One region of the Cupriavidus sp. SZY C1 genome, then DNA from elsewhere that is predicted to be linked to it. Evidence: predicted binding sites of a transcription regulator. Region 1 holds the regulator's gene; the other holds the start of a gene.
The links. Region 1 encodes NrdR, which represses ribonucleotide reductase genes. Its sites were predicted from a motif close to CACNANATNTNGTG; they were not measured.
Positions count from the first base shown of each region.

Region 2: a site for NrdR is predicted at 6,683-6,696, ahead of QTN24_RS03800 (ribonucleoside-diphosphate reductase subunit alpha). Genes of this name have one in related genera too.

Region 1 is NZ_JAUANU010000001.1:459,720-471,874, forward strand. It holds gene tolA (cell envelope integrity protein TolA) at 1-507, opposite strand, end outside; gene tolR (protein TolR) at 526-963, opposite strand; gene tolQ (protein TolQ) at 984-1,667, opposite strand; gene ybgC (tol-pal system-associated acyl-CoA thioesterase) at 1,664-2,068, opposite strand; ZMP/ZTP riboswitch at 2,237-2,339, shown strand; gene glyA (serine hydroxymethyltransferase) at 2,519-3,766, shown strand; gene nrdR (transcriptional regulator NrdR) at 3,937-4,404, shown strand; gene pilV (type IV pilus modification protein PilV) at 4,643-5,269, shown strand; gene QTN24_RS02220 (PilW family protein) at 5,269-6,222, shown strand; gene QTN24_RS02225 (PilX N-terminal domain-containing pilus assembly protein) at 6,213-6,854, shown strand; gene QTN24_RS02230 (pilus assembly protein) at 6,919-10,797, shown strand; gene QTN24_RS02235 (type IV pilin protein) at 10,809-11,273, shown strand; gene QTN24_RS02240 (GspH/FimT family pseudopilin) at 11,279-11,836, shown strand; gene QTN24_RS02245 (hypothetical protein) at 12,064-12,155, shown strand, end outside.
Region 2 is NZ_JAUANU010000001.1:802,545-814,699, forward strand. It holds gene QTN24_RS03780 (tripartite tricarboxylate transporter substrate binding protein) at 1-138, shown strand, start outside; gene QTN24_RS03785 (HipA domain-containing protein) at 158-1,477, opposite strand; gene QTN24_RS03790 (helix-turn-helix domain-containing protein) at 1,474-1,818, opposite strand; gene QTN24_RS03795 (ribonucleotide-diphosphate reductase subunit beta) at 2,167-3,360, opposite strand; gene QTN24_RS03800 (ribonucleoside-diphosphate reductase subunit alpha) at 3,492-6,437, opposite strand; gene ampD (1,6-anhydro-N-acetylmuramyl-L-alanine amidase AmpD) at 7,089-7,703, opposite strand; gene QTN24_RS03810 (sigma-54 dependent transcriptional regulator) at 7,696-9,348, opposite strand; gene QTN24_RS03815 (histidine kinase dimerization/phospho-acceptor domain-containing protein) at 9,367-11,442, opposite strand; gene QTN24_RS03820 (PP0621 family protein) at 11,439-11,711, opposite strand; gene QTN24_RS03825 (inner membrane protein YpjD) at 11,748-12,155, opposite strand, start outside.

The sequences.
Region 1 (12,155 bases):
CTTGTCAGCCTTTTCCTTGTCAGCCTTCTTCTTCGCGTCTTCCTTGCGCTGCGCCTCCAGTTGCTGCTGGCGCTGTTCTTCCTTGCGCTGCGCTTCCTTCTGTTCCTGTTCCTTGCGCTCGCGCTCGCGGCGCGCGGCTTCCTCGCGGGCGGCGGCCTCCTCGGCCTGCTTGCGCTTCTTCTGTTCCAGCGCGATGTCGGCCTCTTCCTCGACCTTGCTGCGCACGGCCGGCTGCGGCGGCGCGGGCACCGGCTGCTCCACCGGACGCGGCGGCGGCGCCGGCGTGACGTCGGGAATTTCCTCCCACAGCTCGGCCTCGGCGCCGACCGGCGTGCTGCTCTGCCAGTGCACGCCGTAGTACAGCACGATGCCGAGCAACAGGTGCATCAGCAGCGCAAGCAGGAACGACCGCGTCGTGCCGCGTTCCTTGACCGGCTGATACGGATAGGCGGCGGCCTTCGCGCCCGAAGGGCTTGGCTGCGGATGACGTGACGGGATGCTGGCCACTTTGGGACGCAATGACGCTTACTTGGACTTGACCATCAGGCCGACGCGCTTGACGCCATCGGCCTTGAGCACGGACATGACGTCCAGCACGGCTTCGTACTTGACGGCCTTGTCGGCGGCGATCACCACCGGCTGGTCCGGATTCTCGTTCTGGCGCTGGTGCACGAAATCGATCAGGCCGCGCTTGTCGAGCTTGCGCTCGAACGACCCGCCCGAGCTTTCCTTGCCGCGCGCGGTGAGCTGGCCGTCCTCGTGCACGGTGACGATGATCGGCGGCGTCTGCTGCTGCGGCGTGGCGTTGGCCACCGACGGCAGGTCCACGACGGCCGGGTTCACGATCGGTGCCGCCACCATGAAGATGACGAGCAGCACGAGCATCACGTCGATATACGGCACGACATTGATGTCGGCGCTGGCCCGGCGGCGCGAACCGCCCCGGCGCTGGATGGCTGCCATGGCTGTGCTCCCCAGTCGGTTCAGCGGGTCTGCCGCTGCAGGATGTTCAGGAATTCTTCCATGAAGCTTTCGAACCGGATGGCCAGCCGGTCGATCTCGGTGGCATAGCGGTTATAGGCAATCACGGCCGGGATGGCGGCGAACAGGCCGATCGCGGTAGCGACCAGCGCCTCGGCGATGCCGGGGGCCACCGATGCAAGCGTCGCCTGCTGCACATTCGACAGGCCCCGGAACGCGTTCATGATCCCCCAGACGGTGCCGAACAGGCCGATGTACGGGCTGACCGAGCCAACCGACGCCAGGAACGGCAGGTGGGATTCGAGCACGTCCATCTCGCGCTGGTACGCGGCGCGCATGGCGCGGCGGGCGGCGTCGAGCAGCGCGCCGGCATCGTTGCTGCGCTCGCGGGCCTTCAGGAATTCACCCATGCCCGATTCGAAGATGCGTTCCAGCGCGCCGGTGTTGTGGCGGTTGTTGACGGCGCTGTTATAGAGCGCCTGCAGGTCGCCGCCGGCCCAGAAATCGCGCTCGAAGCCCTCGGTCTGGGTGCGCGCCGCGCGCAGCGCCAGATGTTTGCGGAAGATGTAGGTCCACGAGAACAGGGACATCACCAGCAGCAGGGCCATGACGGCCTGTGCCAGCAGGCTGGCGTGAAGGACCAGCGAAATGATCGACAGGTCTTGTGTGACGGTCACCGGATTCATCGAGCGTTTTTAATAGTGGCGAGAACAGGAGCAGGAATCGGGGCCGGACGGAATGTGACTTTATCGACACATCCCACACGGATTTTGCCGCTGGCCAGCATCACGTCCCCTCGCCAGGCTTCCTGGGTGAATTGGACCGATGCCGGCCCGACCCGTTCGACGAGCGTACGGATCTCCAGCTGGTCGTCCAGCCGGGCGGGCGCATTGTATTCCACCGCGGTACTGCGTACGACGAAGACCACGCCGGACGCATCGGCAAGGGTCTGTTGTTCAATGCCGAGCGAGCGCAGCCATTCGGTCCGCGCCCGCTCGAAGAACTTGAGATAGTTGGCGTAGAACACCACGCCGCCAGCGTCGGTGTCTTCCCAGTACACGCGCAGCGGCCACACGAAATTTGGCATGGCCCGCATTGTAACGGAGCGCACTGGTTAACCCGTACGCGACTTTGCAACAGCAAGTTGCGAGCCATGCGCCACAAGCCCTTGGCCGCGCAGGCCGCACGGCGGCCCCGGGCTTGACCTCGCGGGTTGCGGCAAGCGGCCCGTTCGCATAAACTCTGCGGCAACCATTCCACCTTGCGCGACTGGCGAAGTCAGTGGGTACTACCACGAGGAAGCGCAAGATCTTTGGGCGTGAAGTTGCAAGCGCCTGCCGCTCGCCTGGGCAGCGAATGGGAAGCAGGGTGCGCCCTGCATCGGTCAGCCGCGCGTTGCGGCTCACGATGCTGGACGCCAGTGCCTTCCCCGCGCGCCCTATCCGCGAAGTTTCCCGCTTCCATCCGAACGCCGATCCGCAACCGATCTTCATATCGACATTGCCGTCCGCTTTCCTTTTTACAGACGAGTCACGCCATGTTTGAACGCAGCCGTTTCACGATCGAACAGATCGATCCCGAAGTCTTCGCCGCCATCGAGAAAGAAAACCAGCGCCAGGAAGACCATATCGAACTGATTGCTTCCGAGAACTACACCTCGCCGGCCGTGATGGCCGCCCAGGGTTCGCAACTGACCAACAAGTACGCCGAAGGGTATCCGGGCAAGCGCTACTACGGCGGCTGCGAGTACGTGGACGTGGTGGAACAACTGGCCATCGACCGCGTGAAGCAGCTCTTCGGCGCCGAAGCCGCCAACGTGCAGCCCAATTCGGGCTCGCAGGCCAACCAGGGCGTGTTCTTCGCCATGCTCAAGCCGGGCGACACGATCATGGGCATGAGCCTGGCCGAAGGCGGCCACCTGACGCACGGCATGGCACTGAACATGAGCGGCAAGTGGTTCAACGTGGTCAGCTACGGCCTGAACGCCCAGGAAGACATCGACTACGACGCGCTGGAAAAGCAGGCCCACGAGACCAAGCCGAAGATGATCATCGCCGGCGCCTCGGCCTTTGCCCTGCGCATCGACTTCGAACGCATCGCCAAGGTTGCCAAGGCAGTTGGCGCCTACTTCATGGTCGACATGGCGCACTACGCCGGCCTGATCGCCGCGGGCGTCTACCCGAACCCGGTGCCGCACGCCGACTTCGTGACCACCACCACCCACAAGAGCCTGCGCGGCCCGCGCGGCGGCGTGATCCTGATGAAGGCCGAGCACGAGAAGGCCATCAACTCGGCCATCTTCCCGGGTATCCAGGGCGGCCCGCTGATGCACGTGATCGCCGGCAAGGCCGTCGCGTTCAAGGAAGCGCTGCAACCGGAATTCAAGACCTACCAGCAGCAAGTGGTGAAGAACGCCGCCGTGCTGGCCGAGACGCTGATCTCGCGCGGCCTGCGCATCGTGTCGGGCAAGACCGAAAGCCACGTGATGCTGGTGGACCTGCGCGCCAAGCAGATCACCGGCAAGGAAGCCGAGAAGATCCTGGGCGACGCGCATATCACGGTCAACAAGAACGCCATCCCGAACGACCCGGAAAAGCCGTTCGTGACCTCGGGCATCCGCCTGGGCTCGCCGGCCATGACCACGCGCGGCTTCAAGGAAGAAGAAGCACGCCAGGTGGCCAACCTGATCGCCGACGTGCTGGACAACCCGCACGACGCCGCCAACATCGCCCGCGTGCGCGAGCAGGTGTCGGCGCTGACGCGCCGCTTCCCGGTGTACGGCTGATCGGCCTGAACGGGCTGAACGGCCTGGACGGTCCTTCCGCGTACCGATAGTCAGTACGCACCAACAGCGCCGCCGCCTCCGGGCGGCGGCGCCGGTTGACCCGCCGCAATCCCGCAGCAGAATTCGAAGATGCAAAATGCGGGCTGGCACATTTCTTCAGGTGGTCAGGCATGAAATGCCCCTTTTGCGGTCATTCCAATACCCAGGTCCTCGATAGCCGCGTCTCGGAAGACGGCGAAACCGTACGCCGCCGCCGCCGCTGCGAAGCCTGCGACCGCCGCTTCACCACCTACGAACGCATCGAACTGTTCTTCCCGGCCATCGTCAAGAAAAACGGCTCCCGGGTGGACTACACACGCGCCAAGCTCAAGGATTCCATGCGCCTGGCGCTGCGCAAGCGGCCGGTATCGGCCGAGGCCATCGACGAAGCCATCCTGCGCATCGAGGAAAAACTGCTGGCGCTGGGCGAAAAGGAAATTTCGAGCAGCCAGGTGGGCGAGCTGGTCATGCGCGAACTGCGCAAGCTGGACAAGATTGCCTACATCCGCTTTGCCTCGGTCTACCGCAGCTTCGAAGATGTGTCGGAATTCCGCGACGTACTCGACGAGTTTTCAACCCCTACCCCACGAAAGGGGTAGCCACTTGGCCAAAAAAGCTGTCTAATCTGCACTAGCCTCCTTTGGGTAAGGAGGCGGGCGAGCGGGCGCGCGCTCCCGTCGGACCGGATCGGACCAAACCGAACCGGCACGAACGGCAGCGCGGCAACAAACAGCCGCCAGCGGAACCGGTCCCGTCAGAGGCCCGGACGCACACAGAATTCCAGCGCGCCGCGCAAAGAACAAAAAAGAACTGTCGTTTTTTGGACGGGAGTTACAAATGGGTCAATTCCGCTGCCGGGAGGCAGCCGGCTTCACCATGCTTGAAGCATTGGTTGCTATCGTCGTGCTCGCCTTCGGCGTGCTCGGCGTGGCCAACCTGCTCGTCAAGTCTTTCCGCTTCGCCCAGCAATCTTCCTACGACATCGTGGCGCTGCAGATCGCCAACGACATGGCAGATCGCATGCGCGCGAACGACGCGCTGACCCGGGCCGGGGCCTACGACAAGTTCGACACCAGCAATGGCGCGCCCGCCATCGCCGACAACGCCAATCCCTACGTCACGCCGTGCACCGGCGACGCCAAGACCTGCGCCCCCCTGACTGCGGCGTTCGACCAGGCCGAATGGGCTCGCATGATCGCCGCGAACCTGCCCAAGGGCCGCGCGGTGGTCTGCCGCGACGCCACGGCTTTCAACCTCGATACCGGTTACGACTGGGGCTGCGCCGTGGGACCCGGCGGCGCCACGGCTACGCCGCTGGTCGTCAAGATCGGCTGGGTCTCACGCTTTGCCGACACCGGCGGCACAGACGTGCCAGCCGGCTCGAAACTGGCCGATTCCCGCGACGCCAAGGGCGATGCCAAGCCCCAGATCGTGGTCACCATTCTCCCGGGGGTGGAGCAGTGATGCGCCGCACGATTCCAACCACCCGGCGCCGCTCCGGCGGCTACACGCTGGTCGAACTGATGGTCACGCTGGTGCTGTCGCTGCTGCTGCTGTCGGCCGGCCTGGCGTTCTACATGATGAGTCGCAACAGCTACGCGACCATCGATGACAGCGCCAACCTGCAAGAGCGTGGCAACTTCGCCATTTCGGTGGTCACCCGGATGCTGCGGCAAACCGCCTTCACCCCGCCTGCCAGCGGCGGCGGGGGCCTGATGACGGTCGACGACCCGATGATCGACGGCAAGGACCATTGCGCGGCGCCTCAGATCACGCCCGATGCAAACGGACTGCAGCGCGTGACCTGCGGCGGCGGCGTGGCGATCAACAACAGCGACGCAGTGATGATCCGCTTCTTCGGCATCTCGAATCCCGATGGTACGCCGGACGGCTCCGTCGTGGACTGCGCGGGCATAGCCGTCGGCGCTCTCGACGAGAAGAACAAGAACACCGCCGCCAAGCAACGCGGCCTGGCCCTGCTCTACGTCGACACGGGCAGCAACGGCAAGCCGGCGCTGATGTGCAAGTACCCCGAGCGCAAGAACGGCGCGGTGGTGCCAGACAGCTACGTCACTCAGGAACTGGTGCCCGGCGTGGAAGCGTTCCAGGTGCTGTACGGCATTGCTGTCAACGACGACGAAGTCCCGGACAAGTTCGTGACCGCGGACCAGATCGGCACGAACGAATGGGACATGGTCCTGACGGCCAAGGTGGCAATGGTCGTCAGGACCGACAACCTCAACGCCACCGGCACCGACGCCGGCACCTTCAATCTGTTTGGCACGCTGGGTTCGAGCCTGCCGGACGCCTCGTACGTACCGAAGGTCGATACGAAGGCCGCACGCAAGCTCTACACGGCCACTGTGCAGTTGCACAACTACCTCACCTGCTACAAGGGAGACGTCCTATGCTTCTGACGACCCGCGTCAACAGGCTGGCGCCCCGCCGGGAGCAGGGCATCGCACTGATCACGGCCGTGATCATGCTGCTGGTCATCACGATGCTCGCCATCGCCGGCGCCCGGGCCGCGCTCGACACCAAGCGCAGCTCGCGCAACCAGCGCGACTTCGAGATCGCCTTCCAGGCCGCCGAGGCAGCACTGCGCGACGCCGAGAAGGATATCGAATCCGGCAGCCGGGCCGACTCGTTCATCCCCACCGCGCCCAAAGGCTTCATGGTCGGTTGCGGCACGGGCACCAGCAAGGCCGACCCCACGCTGGGACTGTGCGACACCACGGACACCTGGACCACCACGAACATCTGGGACCAGGTCGACTGGACAACCAAGGTTGGCCAACGGACGGTGGAATATGGCACGTTCACCGGCCTGGCCTTCCCTACCGGCGCGGGCCTGACCCCGGCCCGCAAGCCCCGCTACCTGATCGAGATCTTCCAGGACACGGAATTGGGCGAGGATGCCACGGGCACGCAGTCGCCGCCGTCGTTCATCTATCGCGTCACCGCCGTGGGATTCGGGCCGAACGACACCACCCGCGCGGTGGTGCAGACCTACTATCGGCGGGGCCAGCTACAGCCGTCCGCCACGTGATGCGGGCCGCCGGCCCGATCTCCCAACCGCTTCGCTTCTGCCTACACGCAACGGGACCTACGTCATGAAGATCCTGAACCGATTGCTGCCGCTGGTTGCCCTGTGCTGGGCAACGCTCGCCGGCGCCGCCACGACCCCGACCGTCCCGACGGTCGATATCGCCAAGACGCCGCTCTATGGCAAGGTGCAGAACCTGCATCCGAACCTGATGCTGGCGCTGTCCGTGGAGTTTCCGACCACGGGCGCGGCGTACCGCGGCGCATACAGCGCCAACACCGAGTACGTCGGCTACTTCAACAGCGGCAAGTGCTACGCGTACGATGCCACGAACGGCTACTTCACGATCAGCGGCAATGCGTCGGCAACCCGCACCTGCTCTGGCCAGTTCAGCGGCAACTTCATGAACTGGGCGGCCTCGTCGGCCATCGACATGCTGCGCCTGGCCATGACCGGCGGCGACCGCGTGGTCGACACCCGCACCCAGACCGTGCTCCAGCGCGCCGTGCTGCAGGCAGACTTCTTCAAGAGCGGCAGCTATTTCCCGCTGAAGACACTGTCGAAGAATGCCAATGGCGTATCGCCCAGCGAAGTCACGCCATACACGTACTCCACCCTGTACATGGCGTCGTGTGGCAACCATATCTTCTTCGCCAACTCGGATAGCAACGGATTGAACTGCAGCAGCCTGGGCCAGTACGCAGACCAGGTCGACCGACGGGGGAACCTGACGGAACGCCGCTCGTACCGGGTGCAAGTGCAGGTCTGCGACAGCAACGAAGCCACGTCCCGGACCGATCTCTGCTACAGCTACGACGGCACCAACTACAAGCCGGTGGGCGAAATGCAGCGCAACGCCGAGCGCGTGCGCTTTGCGGCGTTCGGCTACCTGAACGACAACTACAACAACGGCAACCTGGCGCAGAACGAACGCTACGGCGGTGTGCTGCGTGCGCCGATGAAGTACCTGGGCAATTCGGCCGTCAACACCGACCTCAAGACCATCACGAACACCGCCAAGGAATGGGATGCCTACGGCGTCTTCGCGGCCAACCCGCTCGGCGACAGCACGGGCAACAGCGGCGTGGTCAATTACCTGAACAAATTTGGCCGAACGACGATTACCAGCCTTGGCAAGCCGACCGACAACCCGACTGGCTCGTACAAGACCTACGACCCGCTGAGCGAACTGTTTTACGAATCCATCCGCTACCTGCAGTTCCACAACAAGGGTCCCACACCGGAAGCGGTCAATAACCTGACCACGGCCAACACCGACAACTTCGCGGTCTACTCGTCCTGGAACGTCGACCCGATGCTGAACAAATGCCAGCGCAACTATGTGCTGACGATCGGCGACATCAACACCCACCAGGACAACTACGTGCCCGGCAACACCTACACCGGGCGCGGCGATCCGACGAGGGCCGTGGACAGCTACAGCGGCTTCGACGTTGTCGACTGGACCAAGCGCGTCCAGGCCATGGAAATGAACAGTCCCGACGTAGGCAACCCGTACGCGGATACCAGCACCACCATCGCCAACATGCTCTCGAGGGGGCACCCGACCTCGTCGAACTCGTCCTACTACATGGCGGGCGTGGCGTACTGGGCGCACACGGCCGCCTTCCGTCCCGACATGCCGGACGCCCGCGTCACCACTTTCGGCATCGACGTGAACGAGGCGGGCAACGGCACGGTAGGCGACGCGCAGCGCCGCAGCCAGATCTACCTGGCGGCCAAGTACGGCGGCTTCCTGAACGCCCTCAAGGACGGCGGCAACAACGATGGCAACCCGTTCCAGACACTGGTCAACGGCAAGCTGACCAAGACCAATACCGAATGGGAAACGGCCCCCGGTTCGAAACTGCCGACCAACTGGTTCCTGGCCAGCCAGCCGGCCGACATGATCCGGTCGATCCGCAAGGTGTTCGACGTGGTGGCCAGTTCCGGCGGCACACTGTCCGGCATCGCGCTGAGCAGCAACACCGTCTTCACCGACCAGACCGTCTACACCCCGGGCTTCGACAGCCAGTGGAACGGCAAGCTGATGGCCTTCCCGCTGGTGCGCGGCACCGACGGCACGGTGAGCGTGTCCGGCACCCAGAAGTGGGAAGCCGGTGCGAAGCTCGCGGGGCGCACTCCGGCCTCGCGCGTCATCTATACGCTGAACAGCCAGACCGGCACCGGCGCGCCGTTCCTGTGGGACAGCCTGTCGAAGGACCAGCAAACGGCGCTGAACCTGAATCCCGAAACCGGCAGCGCCGACGGCCTGGGCAGCAGGCGCGTGGACTACCTGCGCGGCGACCGCAGCCAGGAGAATGACGGCGCCGGCAACGGCGGCTTGTTCCGCCAGCGCCAGACCCGGCTCGGCGACATCATCAACTCGGGCCCCGTGTACGTTGGCGCCCCCGCCCCCCTGCGTCCGGGCACCGGCTACAGCACGTTCTACTCGACCTACCAGTCGCGCACACCGGTGGTCTACGTCGGCGCCAATGACGGCATGCTGCACGGCTTCAATGCCGAGACCGGCGACGAAGTGCTGGCCTACGTGCCCAACGCGCTGTACGGCACCCTGAACCAGCTGACCTCACGCACCTACAACCACCGGCCCTATGTCGATGCCACGCCGACAATCACCGAAGCCCAGATCGGCGACAAGTGGAAGTCGGTGCTGACCGCTGGCTTTGGCGGCGGCGCCCAGGGCGTGTTCGCGCTGGACGTGACCGCCCCGGACAGCTTCGGCGCCGCCAATGTGCTGTGGGAGTTCACCGACCAGCATGACAAGGACATGGGCAACGTCATGGGCCGGCCCCAGATCGCCAAGCTCATGAAGGGCAAGGACAGCAAGGGCGTGCCGCAGTATGGCTGGTACGTGATCGTGGGCAACGGCATCAACGCGAACCTGGAAGACAAGTCCTACGACGCCGACGCCCCCGCGGTGCTGTTCATCCTGTCGCTGGACAAAGCGCCCTCCGAGAACTGGCTGGAAGGCGTCAACTACTGGAAGATCAAGACGCCCGTGCCGGCCGCGGTCCCGCCCTACTCCACCGCCAACGGCCTGAGCACGCCTGCCGTGGTCGCCGGCGCGAACGGTACCGCGCTGGCCGCCTACGCGGGCGACCTGCAGGGCAACCTCTGGAAGTTCGCGCTCTCCGGCACCAGCGACACGTGGAACGCCGGCGAGAAGGGCGCCCTGCCGGCCTATGGCGGCTACCCCGGCAAGCCGATGTTCATTGCCACCGACAAGACCACGGGCACGCGCCAGCCCATCACGATGCAGCCTTCGGTGACCTATGCCCCGGGCGGCTACATGGTGTTGTTCGGTACCGGCAAGTACTACGAACTGGCCGACACCGCACCCAACCCGACGTCGGGCAACGCCTTCTACGGCATCTACGACGACAACACGCTGTCGTATGCCGGCAACCGCAGCGCCCTGAACCCGCTGACGCTGAAGTACAGCGCCGACGGCTCGACGATCCAGTTCACCGGCACGGCGATCGCGCCGGGCTTCGTGGGTCTGCGCAAGCCCGGCTGGGTAATGGACTTCCTGGACAAGACCGAGCGCCAGATCACCTCGGCGGCGCTGTCTGGCGGCCTTGTGTACTTCAACTCGATCTACACGGCCGTCGACGCCTGCAACACCGCCGGCGGCAGCCGCAGCTACACGCTGAACACGCTGACGGGGCTGCCGGTGAACGGCACATCGGGCATCCAGTCGTCCAACGGCCTGCTCGGTGCGCCGACGATCATCGTCGTGACACGCAGCTCGGACCCGCGCGGCTCAGTCGGCGGCTACATCCAGACCACCAAGACGATGGCCCTGAGCTTTGGCGCCGACGGCACCATCTCCACGTCGGGCGGCGGCCCGACCGACCCCGGCCAGAAGAAGCGCCCGGGCCGCCAGAGCTGGCGCGAAGTCCGCAACTTCAAGATTGACTGATGGAGCCCGCGATGCATACTCGACTGCGGGGCCGGCAAGCCGGCTTCACACTGATGGAACTGATGGTGACGGTCACCGTCATCGGCATCCTGGCCGCGATTGCCTACCCGTCCTACCAGGAATTCATCCGCAAGGGTCGGCGCACCGAGGCCAAGGCGGCGCTGATGGAAAATATGCAGCTTTTCGAGCGGCATTTTTCGCAGGTGAATACCTACTACGCCGCCGGCACGACCGTCACCTGGGACGGCTACAAGAAGTACTCGGGCGACAACCCCACCGGCGCGAAGTACACGATCTCGGCGATTCCCTGCACCGGTGCCGGGACACCCAACGATGGGCAGTGCGTGGAGCTGCGTGCAAAGCCGAATGCCGGCTTCGACGATCCCACGTGCGACGCGCTGGTACTGCGCAGCACCAACGAGAAGCTGGTCGCCATCGGCAGCACGGCGCCCAAGTCCGTCCCCAACTGCTGGTGACCGCCATGACCGCTACCCGGCAAAGGCTGCCGCGCCATCGCGGCTTCACGCTGATCGAGTTGATGACCACGATCGCGGTAGCCGCGGTCATCGTCGGCTTCGCCGTGCCCAGCATGGCCACGTTCATGAAGAACCAGCGGCTGCTGACCACGGCGGACAGCCTGAACGCGGCATTGACCAAGGCGCGCACCGTGGCAGCGGCCAGCAACAGCTACATCACGGTGGCGCCGGTCGACGAAGACTGGAAGAAGGGCTGGCAGGTCTTCAACGAGCATGCGTCGCCTGACGGCAAGTACAACGGCACGGACACGCTCATCGCGCAGTACGACCCGCTGCCGGACGGCATGGAGTACGCCTACGACGCCACGAACGGCTACAAGTACATCTCGTTTTCGCCAATCGGCTATTCGCAGTCGGCCAACAAGGCGCAAATGGCGATGGCAATCATGTTCACGCTGGGCGACGCGCGGCGACTCGTCGAAGTCAGTCCCCTCGGGCGGGCCCGAGTCTGCAATCCCGCCGCCGACACGCAGTACTGCGTGATGCCGACGATCAACCAGTAGCCTGGCTGGCGCGGCCCGGGGGCGGGAGCGGCCGCCCCCGGCCAGTTCCGAGCCCGGCTCGGACACACATTGACGCAACCCCGCAACGTCCCGACACGTTTCGACCCCGCTTTCGCCGCTATCTTGGCCATCCGTTCCGACCGAACCGATGCGCCATGTCTTCCGCTGTTTCCTGCCCGCTGCACCGCCCTGCCCTACGGCCGCTTCGCGCTCGCGCGGGCGGTGACGTGCTTGTTGAATCGCTGGTCTGCCTGGCGCTGGTGGGCCTGGGCGCGCTGCCGCTTGCGATGCTCGGCAGCAGTTGGCTACGCTGGAGCGG
Region 2 (12,155 bases), 340 kb from region 1:
CCGGAGCTGCGCAAGTTCATCACCGACCGCGGCTCGGAACCGATGCCGATGACGCCGGCGGATACCGGCAAGTTTGTGGACAGCGAAATCCGCAAGTGGGCATCGGTGGTGAAGCGGTCGGGAGCGACGGCGGATTGAGCCCGCCGGTGTGGCGCGCTCAGGCCAGCAGGCGCGCCACGGTTTCGTCGATCACCACATGGCGGATGGTGCGCAGCAGCCGCGCTTCACCCGCAAACGTGGCGCGGAGTTCGGGCCGCGCGGCGCCTAGCCGGTCGTTCTCGTCCAGGGTCTCGGCCAGCAGCGCATCGGCGTGCGCCGGGATCATCCGCAGCATGTCGTCGACCTGGCGCGTGGCCGTGGGGCGCGTCAGGCCCAGCGACTGGCCGGCATCGACCAGCAACGTGCGCGTGAACCCGGCATAGCGCCGCTCGCCCGCGATGGGGCTGGTGAATTCGACCAGGTCCGGCCAGCGCTCGCGCGGGCTGTAGGCGCGGGTTTCGTAGGCGCTCTCGGACAACAGGTCGTAGTGCGGCGCCAGCGAGATGCCCTGGCGATCCACCAGGAAGCTCAGGTTCTTGAGGTGCGAATCGCCATTGCCGACCAGGATGCAGAACAGCAGCCAGCGGTAGATCCGCAGCCGCGCCGCGGCGGGCGCCCGGCACGCGTTGGCGAGCCGGGCCAGCGACGCCAGCGACCATGCCGAGTACTTCATGGCCGGCGACAGGTTCAGCAGCTGGCAGCCGTCGATGGCGTGCAGGCGCGTCGTCACGCCATTGGACACGGCCCGGTCGAAACGGCGGATCAGGTACACGGGCGCCGGCACGTAGCGACGCTCGACCTCGGGAACATCCAGTCCCACCCGGCCCGCCAGCCGCATAATGAACCACTCGTTGATCACCGAATACGGATAGTTGTCCGTCTGAGGATGGTCGGGCTTGAGAATGTGGGTCGACACGGCCTGCCCGCTGGGCTCGAACAACTGGCCGTCCCGCAGGACCACGGCCAGCTTGTGCTGCGCGCCTGCCAGGGACATCTTCTTGGGTGCATCGTGCGTCAGCGGGACGGTCGGCAGGTTGCGGATGCGCGTATCGAGTTCGGCGTCGGTGAGCGGCCGCAGCGTGTGGTCGGGCGGCGCGACGTCGTCCGGCCGGCGCAGCGTCAGCGATCCCGCCGATTCGCGTCCGTAGTATTCCAGCAGCGCGAAGGCGTCGTGGATGTCGCGCAGCCCGGCGTCGCGGGCCAGCAATGCCCGGGCGCCCTCTTCCGGCAGCAGATTGTCGAAATACCACTGGACCGCGCGCTCGGTGGCGCCGTCGGCCTGCGGACCGGCCTGCATCGGCAGGTGGGGGCTCAGCATGAACGCGGACGCGTCGGCCATCCACCATGGCGCGTACTCGAAACTCCAGAGATTGCCGTCCTCGCGCAGGGTGCCGACGAGGCTGCCGTCGATCGATGCCAGCAGTTCGCGCCCGGTCATTCGATCTCTCCCGTCGAGGACGCTGGCGCCTGCGGGTCGCCGTCGCGGGTCCGGGCGCGCTGCCGGCGGGCGTCGGCCCGGCGTTCGGCGCGGGCCAGTTGTTCGGCAAGCGCGTCGAGATCGGTGTCCGGGATGTCGACGGTCACCCGCACGCCAAAGCCCTGCAGGATCTGGAACAACTTGCCCCACTGGACGGTTTCCGCGCCCCGCTCGGCTTTGACCATGAACGATTCGCTGACGCCCACGGCGCCGGCGGCGTCGTCCTGGCGCAGGTTGGCCGTCTTGCGCGCGGCGCGAATCACGCCGCCGATGTCCGAGGCTTGCTGGAGGGTGTATTGCATGATGGGGTGCGCCAGACTGTGCGATCGACTAGTTTCAACCAAGATAGCACGGGAACCGACAAAAACTAGTTGATCGCATGGTTTTATTGGCTTCCGCGCGATAAAACCATAAAAACCGTTTGATCGCACGGTTTATGGGACGGTTACCCACTTTTCAACATGAAACCGTGCAGACGCACGGTTTAACCCCCTCCACCCATTCCCACCCCAAAAGAAAAACGGACACCGGGCTCCCCGCCCGATGTCCGTCACACCCGTCCCGGCTGCCCTGGACTGTTCAATGCTTGTCGTTGTTACGCTGCAGCCGACCCTTCAATCGCGTAGCGCATGGTTCGATCAGGTGACCGATCAGTCCCACGACAGCGCGCCGCCGGTCTGGTACTCGATCACGCGCGTTTCGAAGAAGTTGCGTTCCTTCTTCAGGTCGATCATCTCGCTCATCCACGGGAACGGGTTTTCCTCGTTCGGGAACAGCTGGTCCAGGCCGATCTGCTGGCAGCGGCGGTTGCAGATGAACCGCAGGTAGCTCTTGAACATCGGCGCGTTCAGGCCCAGCACGCCGCGCGGCATGGTGTCCTCGGCGTAGCGGTATTCCAGGTCCACGGCCTTCTTGAACAGCTCGGTGATCTCGGCCTTGAACTCGGCCGTCCACAGGTGCGGGTTTTCCAGCTTGATCTGGTTGATCAGGTCGATGCCGAAGTTGCAGTGCAGCGACTCGTCGCGCAGGATGTACTGGTACTGCTCGGCCGCGCCGGTCATCTTGTTCTGGCGGCCCATCGCCAGGATCTGCGTGAAGCCGACGTAGAAGAACAGCCCTTCCATGATGCAGGCAAAGACGATCAGGCTCTTCAGCAGCTTCTGGTCGTTCTCGGGCGTGCCGGTCTTGAACGACGGGTCGGTCAGGGTGTCGATGAACGGGATCAGGAACTCGTCCTTGTCGCGGATCGACTGCACCTCGTGGTACGCGTTGAAGATCTCGGCCTCGTTCAGGCCCAGCGACTCCACGATGTACTGGTAGGCGTGCGTGTGGATGGCTTCCTCGAACGCCTGGCGCAGCAGGTACTGGCGGCATTCAGGCGCCGTGATCTGGCGGTAGGTGCCCAGCACGATGTTGTTGGCGGCCAGCGAGTCGGCCGTCACGAAGAAACCCAGGTTGCGCTTGATGATGCGGCGCTCGTCCTCGGTCAGCCCGTTCGGGTCCTTCCACAGGGCAATGTCGCGCGACATGTTGATTTCCTGCGGCATCCAGTGGTTGGCGCAGCCGGCCAGGTACTTTTCCCACGCCCACTTGTACTTGAACGGCACCAGCTGGTTCACGTCGGTGGCGCCGTTGATCACGCGCTTGTCGGCGGCGTTCACGCGGCGCGTGCTCTGGGCGGCGGCGGCGTTCGGGTTGTTGCCGAGGATGCCGGCCGGGGCCGTGGCGGCCGGCGGCAGCACGCCCATCTGGTCAGCCGTGGCGGCCGGCGCGGGCGGGATGGCGGGTTGCAGGGCAGGCTGGGCCTGCGGGGTGGCTTGAACGTCGTCGTCCCAGCTCAGCATGTTGTGTTCTCCAAGATTCGATTAGGGGCGGCTCAGGCACCGCGCGTCGGCGAGCGATGCGCCGGCCCTCTCCCCCGGCCCCGCGCCCGCATGGCGGGAACGGGGAGCAGTCCGAGGGGGGATGCAATGTGTTACTGGCAGGCTTCGCACTCGTCGAAGCCGGGGTCGCCCGGGCGCATCGTGCATACCGCGCCTTCGGCTTCCGGCATGGCCGGGGCCGACGCGGCTGCCGCGTCGATGGCCGAGCCGCCGGTGGCGCCCGACGACACCGCGTTCAGCGAACCGCGCGTGACCGTGGACTTCTCCACGTGCGTGGCGGCCATCGTGCGCAGGTAGTACGTCGTCTTCAGGCCACGCAGCCAGGCCAGCTTGTACGTGTCGTCCAGCTTCTTGCCCGATGCGCCGGCCATGTAGATGTTCAGCGACTGGGCCTGGTCGATCCACTTCTGGCGGCGGCTCGCGGCCTCCACCAGCCAGGTCGGCTCCACCTCGAACGCCGTCGCGTAGATGTCGCGCAGGTCCTGCGGGATGCGGTCGATGCGGGCCAGCGAGCCGTCAAAGTACTTCAGGTCGGCAACCATCACCTCGTCCCACAGGCCGCGCGCCTTCAGGTCGCGCACCAGGTAGTCGTTCACCACCGTGAACTCGCCCGACAGGTTCGACTTCACGTACAGGTTCTGGAACGTCGGCTCGATGCAGGCGGACACGCCGATGATGTTCGAGATCGTGGCGGTCGGGGCAATCGCGATGCAGTTCGAGTTGCGCATGCCGTGCTGCTTGATGCGGGCGCGCAGGCTGTCCCAGTCCATCGTCGACGACAGGTCCACGTCCAGGTAGCCGCCGCGCTCGTCGGCCAGCAGCTTCAGCGAGTCCTGCGGCAGGATGCCGCGATCCCACAGCGAGCCCTCGTACGAGCTGTAGCGGCCGCGTTCCTCGGCCAGCTCGGTCGACGCCTGGTAGGCGTAGTAGCAGACCGCTTCCATCGACGTGTCGGCAAACTTCACGGCGGCGTCGCTGGCGTACGGCGTGCGCAGCACGTGCAGGCAGTCCTGGAAGCCCATGATGCCCATGCCCACCGGGCGGTGGCGCAGGTTCGAATTGCGCGCCTTGTCCACCGCGTAGTAGTTGATGTCGATCACGTTGTCGAGCATGCGCATCGCCGTGCGGATGGTCTTCTGCAGCTTGGCGTGGTCCAGCACGTGCGTGCCGTCGGCCTGCTGCTTCAGGTGCGCCACCAGGTTCACGGAACCCAGGTTGCACACGGCGATTTCGCTGTCGTTCGTGTTCAGCGTGATTTCCGTGCACAGGTTCGAGCTGTGCACCACGCCCACGTGCTGCTGCGGGCTGCGGATGTTGCACGGGTCCTTGAACGTGATCCACGGGTGGCCGGTCTCGAACAGCATGCCCAGCATCTTGCGCCAGAGCTGCATGGCCGGCACCTTCTTGAACAGCTTCAGCTCGCCGCTGGCGGCCTTGGCCTCGTAGCCCAGGTACGCCTGCTCGAAGGCCTTGCCCACCTTGTCATGCAGGTCCGGGCAGGTGGACGGCGAGAACAGCGTCCATTCGCCGTTTTCCATCACGCGCTTCATGAACAGGTCCGGGATCCAGTTGGCCGTGTTCATGTCGTGGGTGCGGCGGCGGTCGTCGCCGGTGTTCTTGCGCAGTTCCAGGAATTCCTCGATGTCCAGGTGCCACGTCTCCAGGTACGCGCAGACCGCGCCCTTGCGCTTGCCGCCCTGGTTCACGGCCACGGCCGTGTCGTTGACCACCTTCAGGAACGGCACCACGCCCTGGCTCTTGCCGTTGGTGCCCTTGATGTGCGAGCCCAGCGCGCGCACGTTGGTCCAGTCGTTGCCCAGGCCGCCGGCAAACTTCGACAGCAGCGCGTTTTCCTTGAGCGCCTCGTAGATGCCTTCCAGGTCGTCCGAGACCGTGGTCAGGTAGCACGACGAGAGCTGCGAGCGGCGCGTGCCCGAGTTGAACAGCGTCGGCGTGGACGACATGAAGTCGAACGACGACAGGAGCTGGTAGAACTCGATGGCGCGGGCCTCGCGGTCCTTTTCCTCCAGCGCCAGGCCCATGGCCACGCGCATGAAGAACGCCTGCGGCATCTCGATGCGCTGCTCGTCCACGTGCAGGAAGTAGCGGTCGTACAGCGTCTGCAGGCCCAGGTAGTTGAACTGGAAGTCGCGCGACGCGTCCAGCGCGGCGCCCAGGCGGGCCAGGTCATAGGTGGCCAGCTTCTCGTCCAGCAGCTCGGCCTCGATGCCGCGCGCGATGAACTTCGGGAAGTACTCGGCGTACTTGGCCGACATCTCGGCCTGCGTCACCTCGGCGCCCAGGATCTCCTTGCGGATCGTGTGCAGCAGGATGCGGGCGGTCACCTGGCTGTAGGCCGGGTCCTTCTCGATCAGGGTCCGCGCGGCCAGGATGGCCGAATCGTAGACCTGGGTCATCGGCACGCCGTCGTACAGGTTCTTGAGCGTTTCCTTCAGGATCGGCTCGGCGCTCACGGCGCTGCCCAGGCCGCTGCAGGCGTTGTCGATCAGCGCGTGCAGCGCCACCAGGTCCAGCGGGCGCGAGGCGCCGTTGTCGGTCACGTTGAACGACACGCCGGATTCCTGCACGCGGGCCACGGCCTGCGCGTTGGCCTGCGCGCGCTCCTGGGTGCGCTTCTCGCGGTACAGCACGTAGGCACGGGCCACCTCATGCTCGCCCGAGCGCATCAGCGCCAGTTCCACGTGGTCCTGCACGTCCTCGATATGGAACGTGCCGCCGTTCGGGCGGCTGCGCAGCAGCGCGCGCACCACGTCCTGGGTCAGTTGCTCCACGATCTCGCGCACGCGCGCCGAGGCCGCGCCCTGTCCGCCGTTCACGGCCAGGAATGCCTTGGTCATGGCCACGGCGATCTTGTTCGGCTCGAACGACACCACGGCGCCATTGCGGCGGATCAGCTTGTAGTCCTGATACGAAACGCCTGCGGCGGCTGCGCCCTGCTGCGAGCCGGCTGCCGCGCCACCAATGCCGGTGGCGCCGGTTACGCCAGTGGTTTGTTGTTCGTTTTGGGCCGTTTGCATGAGGTAACTCCGGTTTTAACCCTGTAATGAGTGCTGTAGTTCTTCGACTGAGACGACAAAGTCCCTAGCAAAATGCGCTGTCTAAGACACTTGATTCCGGTGCTGCCAAATGCGAACCAAACTGCTCGTACGGACATTTTGCTAGGGACTTTCGGTACTGCGCCGGCCCGGTGGCCTTGCCTGGCCCAGGCGTCGCATCCTGCGGCGGCGCCTGCTGCACTTCCGGGCCGGTTCCCCGGCAGCACCACTAGATATTGTGGTGCCGATCAAAACTGGGCCTAAGTATAGTGAAACGCAAGCGAATGACCAGTCTTGACAAGTGCGTGGCGGCGTCCACGCCGGCGGGTGCGGCGGCGCCACATTCCCGCAAAGCGCGCTGCCTCAAGGCTTGGCGCCGTCACGTTCGGCGGCGCACATAATCCGGAAATAATTTTTATTGGGAATGGATCACCGATAGGCGCCCCGGAATCGGGCGGACAGCGTCCGGCCGGGGGCGCGATTGTAGCGGCGAATGCGCCGGAATGATGCGGCGCGCGGGCCGCTGCACCGCAATTTTTCACCGTGATGACACCCTGCGCCACGTAAGGTCTTCCGGCATCACTCCGGGTGCAAACGGTGCGTGCGGCGTTTGTGCAACACCGGGATAAATCCCTAGTCGGGGTCGTCGCCGGGGTGCCGGTAGGGCAGCAGGCTGTCGGGCAGTCCGGCCAGCCTGGCAAAACGGTCCCAGTCGAAATGGGGCCCCGGATCGGTCTTGCGGCCCGGCGCGATGTCGCTGTGGCCGGCCACGCCCCGGATCGGATAGGCCACCCGCAGCCCCGCCACCAGCGCGGCGGCCGTGTCGTACTGGGCCAGCGTGAACGGCTGGTCATCGGCGCCTTCGATCTCGATGCCAATCGAGAAGTCGTTGCAGCGCGGCCGTCCGCAGTAGTCGGACTGGCCCGCATGCCACGCCCGCAGCCGGCATGGCACGAACTGCACCAGCTCGCCGTCGCGGGCGATCAGGAAGTGTGCCGACACGCGCACGTCGCGGATCGTCTCGAAAAACGGATGCCGCGCCACGTCGAGCCGGTTCTGGAAGAACGCCTCGATGTCGCCCGTGCCGAACTGGCCGGGCGGCAGGCTGATGTTGTGGATGACCACCACGTCCACCGGCTCGCCGTCCGGGCGTGCGTCGTGGTTCGGCGACGGCACGCGGCGCGCGGCCGGCACCCAGCCGTCGGCGTCGGGCAGGAAGGCGTCGGGCGCGCCGGCCGTGTCAGGCATCGCGTCCCTCGCCTTCGGGCAGCGACTCGCCGTCGTCGGTGGCGGCTTGCCCCTCGCGGCCCTCGCGCTCGTCGCGGATGCCGAGCTGCTGGATGCGGTAGCGCAACTGCCGGAAATTGAGCCCCAGCAACGGCGCGGCGGCCGTGCGGTTGAAGCCGGTCTGCCGCAACGCGCGCAGGATCAGCTCGCGCTCCACGGCTTCGAGCCGCGCGGGCAGGTCGATCGGAAACGCGAGGTCTTCCAGCGCCGTGGCCAGCGGGTCGGGCGCCACGGCGGCGCCCGGGGCCGGTTCCGGCACCAGTTCGGGCGGCGGCGCGGCCGGCGCGGCCATGCCGGTCGACGCAGGCCAGCCGGCCGAGGCGCCCCAGGCGTGATAGCCGGCCTGAGCCGGCGCGGGCGCCAGCATCGGCGCTGGCGCACCGGCCTGCCAGAGCGTCGCGCGTTCCATGCCGGCGTCCAGCGGGCCCAGGTCCGCCACGGCGATTTCTTCCGATTCGGCGAACGCATAGGCGCGTTCGAGCAGGTTTTCCAGTTCCCGCACGTTGCCGGGGAACGGGTAGGCGGTCAGCCGCTCCAGCGCCGCGCGCGACAGCCGCTTCGGATGCGCGTCGCCGTAGCGCGTGGCCAGGTGTTCCAGGATGGCGTGGGCCAGCACCGGCACGTCCTCCACGCGCTCGCGCAGCGTCGGCATGCGCAGTTCCAGCACGTTGAGCCGGTAATAAAGATCCTGCCGGAACGATCCGGCCGCCACCATCGCGGCCAGGTCCTTGTGACTGGCGCACATCACGCGCACGTCCACGCTGTCTTCCTTGCTGGCACCGATCTTGCGCACGCGGCGTTCCTGCAGCGCGCGCAGCAGCTTGACCTGCATCGCCAGCGGCAGGTCGGCCACCTCGTCCAGCATCAGCGTGCCGCCATGGGCGGCCTGGAAGAAGCCGCCGCGCTCGGCGTCGGCGCCCGTGAAGGCGCCCTTCACGTGGCCGAAGAACTCGGCCTCCATCAGCGTCTCGGGAATCGCGCCGCAGTTCACGGCCACGAACGAATGCGCCGAGCGCGCGCTGATGGCGTGGATGGCGCGCGCCGCGCGCTCCTTGCCGCTGCCCGATTCGCCGCTGATCACCACCGGCGCCATGCTGCGCGCCAGCCGCGACAGCGATCGCCGCACCTCGTTGATGGCCGCCGACACGCCCGGCAGCAGCCCCGCCGCGCGGTCGGCCAGCTCCGACGCCTCCGCGCCCTGCCCGCCCTCCACCGGCGCGCGCTGCTGGCGCCCCAGCGCGTTCAGGATCAGCGTGCGCAGCTGGTCCAGCGACACCGGCTTGGCGATGTAGTCGAACGCGCCGGCCTTGAGCGCGTCCACGGCGTTGTCGGCGCTGCCGTAGGCCGTGATCACCGCCACCGGCGTGCGTTCGGGCGACGCCGACAACTGCCGCACGATGTCGATGCCCAGCCCGTCGCCCAGCCGCATGTCGGTCAGCACCAGGCTGTAGCGGCGCTCGGCCAGTCGCAGCCGCGCCTCGGCAAGCGAGCCGGCCATCACCACGTCATGGCCCATGCGGCGCAGCGAGATGTCCAGCAGCTCGCGCAGGTCGGCCTCGTCGTCGATGACGAGGATCGGATCGGGAGCGGGCGGTCGGGCTGGCATGGCGGTGTGGGTGTCCGGTTATTGTTGTGCGGTGCGCGGCGGCGTGCGGGCGGGGGCGGCAGTGGCGGTAGCGGGGTGGGAGGCGATGGCCGCGTCGACCACGTCCGGTGCCTGCAGGCGCATCGTCAGCACGAACGCCTTGGCCGGCAGTGTATCGCGCGCCCCGCCGGCCAGCGTGCCGGTGCGCTCCAGCAGCGCGTCCAGCACGATGGCGCCGTAGCGCACCTGCGCGTCATTGGCCCCGCACAGCTCGCGCGCCATGAACAGGCCCAGCCCCGTGCCCTGCGGATTGCTGGTGAAAAATGGCTCGAACAGGCTGCGCTGCTGGTCGCGCGCCACTTCGGCGCCGTCGTTCCAGACGATCAGCTCCGCATGGTGCTGGTCCAGCGCGTGGGCCAGCATGCGGATTGCGCCGGGCAGCCGGCTGCAGTAGCGCCAGGCGTTGTCCAGCAGATTGCCCAGCACCTGCTGCAACTGCGCCACGTCGAAGATCACCGGCCCCTGCAGGTCCACGGTCACGCGGATCGCATTGGCGTTGACCTCGGCGCGGGTGCCGGCGCGCGCGCGCATTTCCAGCCGCCAGCGGTCGACGATCTCGGGCAGCGCCTGCGCCAGGTCCACGGCGCTCTGGTCGGTCCTGGGCCGGCGCGACAGCTGCAGCACGTCGGACACCACCTGGTCCAGCCGCCGCACGTTGTCGCTGATGATCCGTAGCAGCCGCGCGTCGATGTTGCCCTCGCCGCCGCCCGAATCGGCCAGCAGTTCATTGGCCTGGCTGATCGCGGCCAGCGGGTTGCGGATCTGGTGCGCCACGCTGGCTACCAGCCGGCCCATCGCGGCCAGTTTTTCCTGCTGCACCTGCTCGGCGATGCGTTCCCAGCTTTCGATATGCACCAGCACCGTGTCGCGCATCTCGCTGCGCAGCAGCGTCTCGTCCTCGGGGCTCCACGCCATGGCCTCGTTCTGGGCGATGGCCAGCCGCAGCCGCGCCGCGCCCTCGGGCGACATGTCGTGCAGGCCGGCCGTGTCGCCGCCCAGCGTGGACACACCGCCCAGCGTGGCCCGCAGCCCGGCCAGCCCCGGCAGCACGAAGCGCAGCCGCAGCCGCGTGTGCAGCATCGGCGAGCGGCTGGCCGACGGGCGCGATGGCAGCGGCAGCAACTGCAGGATGCGCGGCACGTCGTCCTTGCGATGAATCCAGTCGCGCAGCATTTCCATCAGCGGCTGCAGCCGCGGGATGCGGCGCAGGTCGAACAGCACGTTCTCGCGCTCGCCGGCGCGCACCTGCCCCTGCTTGATCCGCTCGTGCGGCTGCACGCCCAGCAGCACGAACGCGGCCGGGTTGGCCGCCACCACGGCACCGTTGGCGCGCACCAGCATCACGCCGTCCTGCATGTCGTTGACCATCAGCCGGTTCACAAGCTGCTGCAGCCGCAGTTCCTGCTCGCGGGCCAGCGCCAGTTGCTCCTGGGCGATCTGGCGGTTGGCCAGCGTGTACATGACCAGCGCGGCGATCATGAAGACCAGCCCGAACAGCCCCGATCCCAGCAGGTTGGCGTCGGCCTGGCGGGCCAGCAGCGTCTGGGCGAACGGGTTGAACATCACCAGCATCGCCGACACGGCCGCCGTGAACAGCGCGAACAGCAGGCTGGTCAGCGCGCCGGCCTCCAGCGCGGGCAGCAGGAAGATCATCGCCAGCCCTTCGCCGTGGCTGCCGGCGCCGCCGAGCACCAGGTAGATGGCGGCGAGCAGCAGCAGATCGACGATGACCTGGGCGCGCACGCGCAGGTGGAAGTGGCGCCGCCACAGTGTGCCGAGCAGCGTGACCAGCGCGATGCAGAGATACGGCACCACCACGGGGATGGCCGCCGCCGTACGGGCGCTGGTGGCGATGCCGACCATCGACACGGCGCTGCTGCCGCGCTCCAGCGGCAGCCAGGCATAGCCCAGCAGCAGCAGCGCCACGGCGGCGCGGGTCCAGCAGAAGTAGCGCAGCAGGCGCCAGTGGAAGTCGGGCGGCTCGGGCTGGCGCCAGAGCGCCGCAAGCAGGTGCCAGCCGCTCAGCCTGGCCCAGGCCGACGGCCGCCGCGTCATGCGCCGCCCTCGCCGGCGGAATCGGGCAGATGGCTGCGGCGGCAGTAGTGCAGGCCGTGCCAGGCAATGGCGTCGCTGCCCGGCAGGTGCACGCCGCATTGCGCGCACTGGACCATCGGCTCGGACGACCCGTCCGCGTCGTCCGCCCGGGCGGCCTCGCGCCGCGCCTGCGCCTGGGCCTGCTCGTCACCCCTCTGCGCGCTGGCGCGCGCGCGCAGCCACCACAGGATGCCCAGCACGACAGCCAGCAGGAGGAAGATTCTTGCCATGGATTGGAACGGTACGAGAGAAGACGGCGCGCCCGGTCAGGTGATCCGGTGCAGCACCACCTCGATGACGAAGCGGCTGCCGACATAGGCCAGCAGCAGGATGGCGAACGACGCGATGACCCAGCGCAGCGCCGTGCGCCCGCGCCAGCCCCGGAAGCGCCGGCCGACCAGGATGCCGCCGAACATCACCCAGGAGATGACGGCGAACACGGTCTTGTGGTCCACCCGGAACGCGCGGGCGAACAGTTGCTCCGAGAACAGGAAGCCCGACGCGATGGTCAGCGTCAGCAGCACAAAGCCGGCCGCGATCAGCCGGAACAGCAGCTTTTCCAGCGTCAGCAGCGGCGGCAGCAGGTCCAGCCAGCGGCCCAGCCACTGCCCGGACGCCGGCTCGCCCGCGGCCGGCCGGTTGAAGCCGTGCAGCCGGCGCTCGGCCAGCAGCAT